2 regions of the Paenibacillus sp. MMS20-IR301 genome follow, and region 1 is predicted to be linked to the other one. Evidence: riboswitches for the same ligand, from Rfam matches in the RefSeq annotation. Region 1 holds a riboswitch; the other holds the start of a gene.
The links. Region 1 has a riboswitch for cyclic di-GMP ahead of LOS79_RS04080 (thiamine pyrophosphate-binding protein). Riboswitches for the same ligand answer to the same signal wherever they lie in the genome.
Positions count from the first base shown of each region.

Region 2: linked by a shared signal. The riboswitch ahead of LOS79_RS19780 (PA14 domain-containing protein) and the one ahead of LOS79_RS04080 (thiamine pyrophosphate-binding protein) in region 1 are both predicted to bind cyclic di-GMP.

Region 1 covers NZ_CP135275.1:971,875-975,685, reverse strand. The annotation lists gene LOS79_RS04085 (methyl-accepting chemotaxis protein) at 58-1,308, shown strand; cyclic di-GMP riboswitch class I at 1,690-1,785, shown strand; gene LOS79_RS04080 (thiamine pyrophosphate-binding protein) at 1,929-3,542, shown strand; gene LOS79_RS04075 (carboxymuconolactone decarboxylase family protein) at 3,592-3,811, shown strand, end outside.
Region 2 covers NZ_CP135275.1:4,602,102-4,605,912, reverse strand. The annotation lists gene LOS79_RS19790 (hypothetical protein) at 1-195, shown strand, start outside; gene LOS79_RS19785 (sugar phosphate nucleotidyltransferase) at 208-1,581, shown strand; cyclic di-GMP riboswitch class I at 1,719-1,799, shown strand; gene LOS79_RS19780 (PA14 domain-containing protein) at 1,814-3,811, shown strand, end outside.

The DNA of each region.
Region 1 (3,811 bases):
CTAATCCCCTATAATATGACAATACACAATTATCATTTTTAGGGGGAACTATACTTTATGGACTGGATGAACAAGCTGCCGTTAAAACAAAGAATTATTGCCGGATGTTACCTGGTTGCCGCTTTATTCGCTGTCCCCGTGCTGATTACGCTGATCATTATGGGCAAGGTTGTGATTGGCCTTATTCTGATTGCGGTACTCGCTGCCCTAACCTTCCCGCTCGCGCGCTTCATTGAGAGAACGCTTACATCTTCATTTGAGGATATCTCCAATGTAACGCATACGATTGCCAAAGGCGACTTCACCAGCCGGGCGGACGAGAGTGGCTCCATGGGCGATATCAGCCGTTCCTTCAACACAATGATCGACAAGCTGAAGAAGATTCTGACTGATGCTTCACAGCTCACCCGTCAGGTTATGGATGCCAGCCGCGGGATAGAGGATAAGAACCAGAACCTGAAGATCGTAATGGCCCAGGTAGCCTCCTCTTCCAATGAACTGGCCCTCGGCGCGAACGAAATTTCGGTAGATATTGCAGAAATGACCGAGTCCATCAAAGATATTGAAACCAAGGTCTCCAATTATACGAATTCTACAAAAGAAATGAATAAACGCTCTGTACATACGCTTGAACTGGTTGAACAAGGACGAATCTCCGTTGATACCCAGGCAGACGGCATGCGCAAGAATATTCAGGCTACACAAAAGGTGGCAGACACAATCGAAGCCCTTTCGCAGAATGCCCGCGGCATTACCATGATTGCCAAGAGCATTACTGAAATTGCTGAGCAGACGAACCTGCTCTCATTGAACGCTTCCATTGAAGCTGCGCGTGCAGGCGAACATGGCCGCGGATTCGCAGTTGTCGCCCAGGAGGTCCGCAAGCTGGCGGAAGAATCCACTGCCTCCACCAAAGAGGTATTCGGACTGGTCCGCAGCATAGAAGCTGATATCAAGCAGGCGATCGATAATATTGCCATCAACGAAGAAGTAGTACAAGTACAGAATGAGATGATTACCGAAACTGCACATATCTTCTCCCAAATCGTTCACAGCGTACAGTACATAACTGAGCAGATCGCCTCCTTCTCCGCCGAGAGTGACCTGATGCTCGAAAGTGCGCTTAAAATTTCCGGAGCAATTGAGAATATTTCGGCGATCACCCAGCAGACGGCAGCAGGTACCGAAGAGGTATCCGCAGCGATGAACGAGCAAATCCATGCACTGCAGTCCGTAGCTGAAGAGACCGAGAAGATGACCCAATCGGTTTTCCAGCTGCAAAAAACAATTCATATTTTCAAATTTTAACAGATTCGCAGAGAGTCCGTTTTCGCAGCTGCAAACTGCGGAAACGGCTTTTTTATTATGTCGAGGCAAAGATTTACTGTAATATTCACAAAGTGTTAAGATTCTGCATAACCATAAAAAGTAAATTTGTATTATTTACTTACTATTCATTAAATATATATATAAAAACCTCTATAATACTATACATTTGATTTTTTGAATTTATATTATTACACATCCACATTTTCGGAAAACATAATGCAAATGGTTTGAAAACTATCATTTCAAGCCGCTTTCATCCCTGAAAATTCGCTAAATTTCGAGTTCCATAAACTGCGCTTATTGACAAAAGGAGAGCGAGGAATATATTGTAAAGGAAAATTATTCTTCTATTACTCCTAACAGAATAAGAGGCAAAATTCTTCGAAAGGGAATGACGCAAAGCCATGGATCTACAGTCCTATATCTTTATAGGACCATGACAGCCAGGTTGCTGAAACACTACGGACGTCTTAGATTTCATGTCCGGTCTGTGATTCGTGCAACAGGCCTGTGCTCCTACTAACGAGTGCAGGTTTTCTATTGCTACATACCTAATAACAACTTGCGGGGTGGATGTTCTGAAGACAGTTGCAGATTATATGGCCGAGGCATTACACAATCTCGGAGTAACACATTCTTTTGGGATTATCGGCAAATCTATTTGTCCTATCGCACTAAAGCTTGTAGATTATGGTATTGAATTCATTCCCGGCCGGCATGAATCCAGCTCCGGATTTGAAGCAGGCGGTTACGCGCTCAAAACAGGCAGTCTCGGGGTAGCCTTCGGCACCTCCGGCCCGGGCGGAACGAACCTGCTCACCGCTGCGGCACATGCCAAGGCTAACAATCTTCCCGTTCTCTTCATCACCGGCCATCAGTCAATTAAAGAGCTGGGGATTCCCCAGTGTCAGGATTCCACATCCTACCTTGCCGATCTGGCAGAGATGTTCCGGCCGGCAACGCTGTTCAGCAAGCTGGTTGAACGCGGTGATCATTTCAGCACTATATTCAATCATGCCCTGTCCATCGCGCTGGGTGACAAAAAAGGCCCTGTCCATCTCTGCATTCCCTTTGATGTCCAAACGGAACGGCTGGAGGAATGCCGGATCGTGCTGCCTGAACGGGAAAAGCTCGTCAACTACGCTAACTTTGAACGGGTCGTCTCGGCAATCAATGCCTCCAGCAGACCTCTGATCATCGCCGGTAAAGGCGTCAACCGTTCCGGAGCCCACAAGGAGCTTGTCCAGCTGGCCGAAACCTTCAACATTCCTGTTGTCACCTCTCCCGGCGGCAAAGGCACCATCGCCTGGGATCACCCGCTCTATCACGGGCCTATCGGCGTCGGCGGATGTCCGCACGGTGAAGAGCTAATGAACAACAGCGATCTTTTTATTGTCCTTGGCTCACGGCTAAGCGATATGACCATCTGTAATCTGAAGCCTGAGAACCATCCTGAGCTGCTGATTCAGTTTGATGTCGATCCTACATTTGTCGGTAAAATCCTCCATTCTCGCACCATTTCTGTTGGCGGCGATATGCGGGACAATCTGGAGCTGTACCTTCAGCAGATTGATCCGGCGTCCGTCAAGAGACGCGAGATTACAGTATCCAATGAGTATCATGAGGAGCTTCCCGTATTGCCCAAGCTGTCTCTCGCCTCAGTAATGAGCACAATGAGTGATTTGATCCCTTATGACAGTACTGTATTTGTCGATGACGGCAGCCATGGCTTCAACGCAGTGAAATGGTTCAACGTTAAGAAGGCCGGCAGCTTTGTTTTCGATGATTATTTTGCCTGCATGGGCAATTCAATCGGCATGGCCATCGGAGCCAAGGTAGCCGCTCCGCAAGAAACCGTGTTCTGCATTACGGGTGACGGCTGCTTCATGATGCTTGGTACTGAAATAAACACAGCCGTTTGCAAGGAAATACCTGTGATTTTCATTGTTGTCAATAATATGCAGCTGGATATGGCACTCAAGGGTATGGCGAAAACAACCGGCCGGATTGATGGAACACTGTTCGAGGTTCCTCTTGATGCTGTCAAATTCGCCGAATCGCTTGGTGCCGCAGGCTTCCGATGCGAGACACAGGAGCAATTTGCTTCAGCAGTCCGCGAGGCAATTGCGCTAAACCGTGTTGCTGTGATTGAGCTTTTAACCGACCGTGATGAAATGCCTCCTACGGCTCACCGGACACTTGATCTTAATTAAGCCGGATTGCATCCCACTCTACTACCCTACTCTCAGGAGGCCATGAAGTATGAACACGAACAGCGGTTTGGAGCATTTCACTAATCTTTCAGGACAATACGGAGCAAAAGCGCTGGCACCGATCAAAGAGCATTTCCCTGAGCTTGCCGAGTTCATTATGGGTAATGCTTACGGGGATATTTTTCAGCGGACAACTATTGGGGCGGACTGGAAGGAGATCGCCGTTATCTCATCTTTAATAACTATGGGGCAGTTTGAACAGCTTGGTG
Region 2 (3,811 bases), 3.6 Mb from region 1:
AAAGTGCCCCTAATTTCACCGGATGCGGGCCAAATGCGTGAAATAGAGGTAAAAGTGCCCCCTAATTCTACCGGATGCAGATTTGCTTATAAGCTGCGAAGCGGCAGCGCGGGCATTTACTTCTACACCGTAGCCACTATCCATTATGAGGAAACTCCCAAGCAACAATCCGATATTCACGCGTCACACACATAAGGAGGGTTCACTATGAAACTAGTACTTTTATCAGGCGGTTCAGGCAAGCGGCTCTGGCCGCTCTCGAATGACTCACGTTCGAAGCAATTTCTGAAGGTACTGGAAAGCCCGGCAGGTGAACCGGAATCGATGGTTCAGCGGGTGTGGAGACAATTGCAGGAGGCCGGGATAGCGGAGTCATCCTATCTCGCAACCGGCCGCAGCCAGGTGGAGATGATTCAGAGTCAGCTCGGCGGCGAGGTGCCGATTATCGTGGAGCCGGAGCGCCGGGATACCTTCCCCGCCATTGCGCTGACGGCCGCTTATCTGTATTCCATCGCCGGTGTTTCACCGGCAGAGACCGTGGCGATTCTGCCCGTCGACCCTTATGTGGAATCATCCTTTTTCGATACGGTGCTGCAGCTGGAGAGTACGATGCTTGAGAGCGGTGCGAATCTGGCGCTCATGGGCGTAGTACCGGAGCACGCCTCCGAGAAATACGGCTATATTATTCCTACCAGCGCCGCAGCAGGCGAGAGCGGGTATCTGCAGGTGAGCCACTTCCAGGAGAAGCCGGACCGCAGGCAGGCAGAGGAGCTGATCAGCCGGAATGCACTCTGGAACTGCGGTGTCTTCGCTTTCCGGCTCGGGTATCTGCTGGATATTCTGCAGCGCAAAGGCCTCCCGCTGAACTATGAGGAGCTGCAAAAGCAGTACAAACTGCTGTCCTCGATCAGCTTCGATTATGAAGTGGTCGAGAAAGAGGAGAATATCGTAGTTCAGCCGTACGCCGGATTCTGGAAAGACCTGGGCACCTGGAATACCCTGACCGAGGAGATGACCAGTAATCATGTCGGCAAAGGGTTCGTGACGGCAGATTCCGAGGGTACCAGCCTTATCAATGAGCTGGATATTCCGATTACAGTAATCGGGGCGAAGGATCTGATTATCGCTGCCAGCCCGGACGGTATCCTGGTTACGCACAAGGCGGAGAGCCCGCGGATCAAGGAGGTACTGAAAACTTTTGAACAAAGACCGATGTACGAAGAGCGTCGCTGGGGCCACTACAAGGTAATCGATTATGTGAAGTATGATGAAGGCAATGAAGTGCTGACGAAGCGGATTTTCATTAACGAAGGTAAAAATATCAGCTATCAGTTGCATCACAAACGCAGTGAAATCTGGACGTTTGTCAGCGGTGAGGCAAGCATTGTCATTAACGAAAAGATGCATAAGGTAAAGGCAGGGGATGTTGTACGGATACCGGAAGGTACCAAGCATGCAATCCTGGCACTTACAGATGTGGAATTTATTGAGGTGCAGAGCGGCTCTGAACTGGTGGAGGAAGATAATATCCGCATCACTCTGGACTGGGAGGATATAGCTTTACACCAGTTTATCTCGTAGGCCTAATTAATCTATTTAACCAATTGTAACAAAATCAAAACAGGTATTTAGCACTATTTATTAAGAAATTTTTATTTTTGCTCTAAATTAAAAATAAATAGCGACGATACTTACGGTAAGAGGGATTCATCCTTCCAAAACGACAAAGGCAAACCTAATCGAAAGATAGGGACGCAAAGCTATAGGGCCTTCGCAAGAGTGGCAGCCTGGCTACCGAAAGGAAGAGGAAATTTTGAAAACTTACCGTAAGTCCCGTTTGCTGTGCACTGTGCTGTCACTGGCCTTGTTTGTGTCTGCAATACCTGCAGCCCTGGGCGGGCTGGCTTCAACTGCTGAAGCGGCTTCCAGCTCCAAGGCGCCTGTTAACCCGTCGGCATCGGCAGAAGCAGTCAAACTACTCAGTGATCTGTATTCCATCACAGGTAAAGGCATCATTACAGGACAGCACGACTATCTGGAGAGCCCGGATGAATTCAGCAATAAGCTGAAGGGAACCAGCGGCCAGTACGCAGCCCTTCACGGTTATGAGCTGGGTGTTATCAGCGGCCAATCGGAAAGCACCGCAGCGGCACAACGCAGAAATGTAGTGAACAGCGCAATCAGCTGGTATAAAAGCGGGGGCATCGTGGCTATGACTTTTCACGAGAACCTGCCCGGCACCCCTTATCTGTGGTCCAATGTGCAGAAGAGCCTGAGCCAGGAAGAGTTCAATAAATATGTTACTCCGGGTACGACGCAGTATACGGCCCTGATTGCAGACCTGGACAAGGTGGCCGTTTCGCTGAAAAGCCTGAAGGATGCAGGGGTTCCTGTACTCTGGAGACCTTATCATGAAATGAACGGTGACTGGTTCTGGTGGGGGAAGAAAAATAACTTCGCTAAATTATGGAATATTATGTATGACCGTTTCGTAAACGTTCATCAATTAAACAACCTGCTGTGGGTCTGGAATCCTAATGCACCGAATGCCTGGTCTGATCCTTACGCACTGACTTATCCGGGAGCAGACAAGGTGGATGTGCTCGCAGCAGATATATATGATAACGACTATATGAATAAATACTATGACGGCCTGCTTAGCCTGGCGAACGGCAAACCTATTGCCATTGGCGAGAACGGGGAAATGCCAAGCACACAGAAGCTGCAGCTCTCCCAGAAGAACTGGGTATATATGATGACCTGGGGAAAAATGCTGTATGAAAATAATAGTGATGCTACTATTAAAGGCTTCATGGGCGACAGCTACACATTAACCAAGGATCAGTACAAGGCAGCAGCGGCAGCAACTCCAACGCCGTCACCGACAGCGACACCAACGCCGTTACCGACAGCAACACCGACGCCGTCACCGACAGCGACACCAACGCCGTCACCGACAGCGACACCAACGCCGTCACCGACAGCGACACCGGTGCCGTCACCGACAGCAACACCAATGCCTGTTCCAACAATTGTACCTGTCAGTGATTCAGTGCAGGCACCGCTCCAGAATGGCCTGCGCGGAGAATATTTCAAGAATATGACCCTCTCCGGCACACCGGTGCTGGTACGCAATGACGATCTGCTGAATTTCAACTGGCGTCAGGGGTCGCCGGATGCCGCGCTTGGCGTGGATAACTTCTCAATCCGCTGGACCGGCCAGATTAAGCCGGCATACAGTGAAACCTATCAGATCATCACAACCTCTGATGACGGGATCCGTGTCTATGTTGACGGCACAGCTGTCATTGACAGCTGGACTAAGCAGAGCGGAACAGAGCGTACAGGAAGCATAGCCCTGAAGGCAGGCCAACTGTATGACATCAAGGTGGAATATTACGAGAATGCAGGCGATGCCAATATTCGTCTGATGTGGCAGAGCGCCAGTCAAGCAAAAGCAACTGTGCCGGCCAGCGCATTGTATATGCCAAATTCAGCGGTTGCTGCTGATAAGGCTCTATCCGCAGCTCCGGCTGCGGCTGTACCGACAGCAACGCCGTCACCAGTATCAACACCAACGACAGCACCGACGCCGACACTGACAGCAACACCGGTGCCGACAGCAACGCCGACAGCGGCACCAACGCCAACGCCGATAGCAACGCCGACAGCGGCACCAACGCCAACACCGACAGCGGCACCAACACCGACAGCAGCGCCGCAGCAGGTTGTGGTTGAGGCGCCCCCCGCTAACGGGCTTTACGCGGAATATTTCAATAATATGACGCTGTCAGGTGCCCCGGCAGTGGTA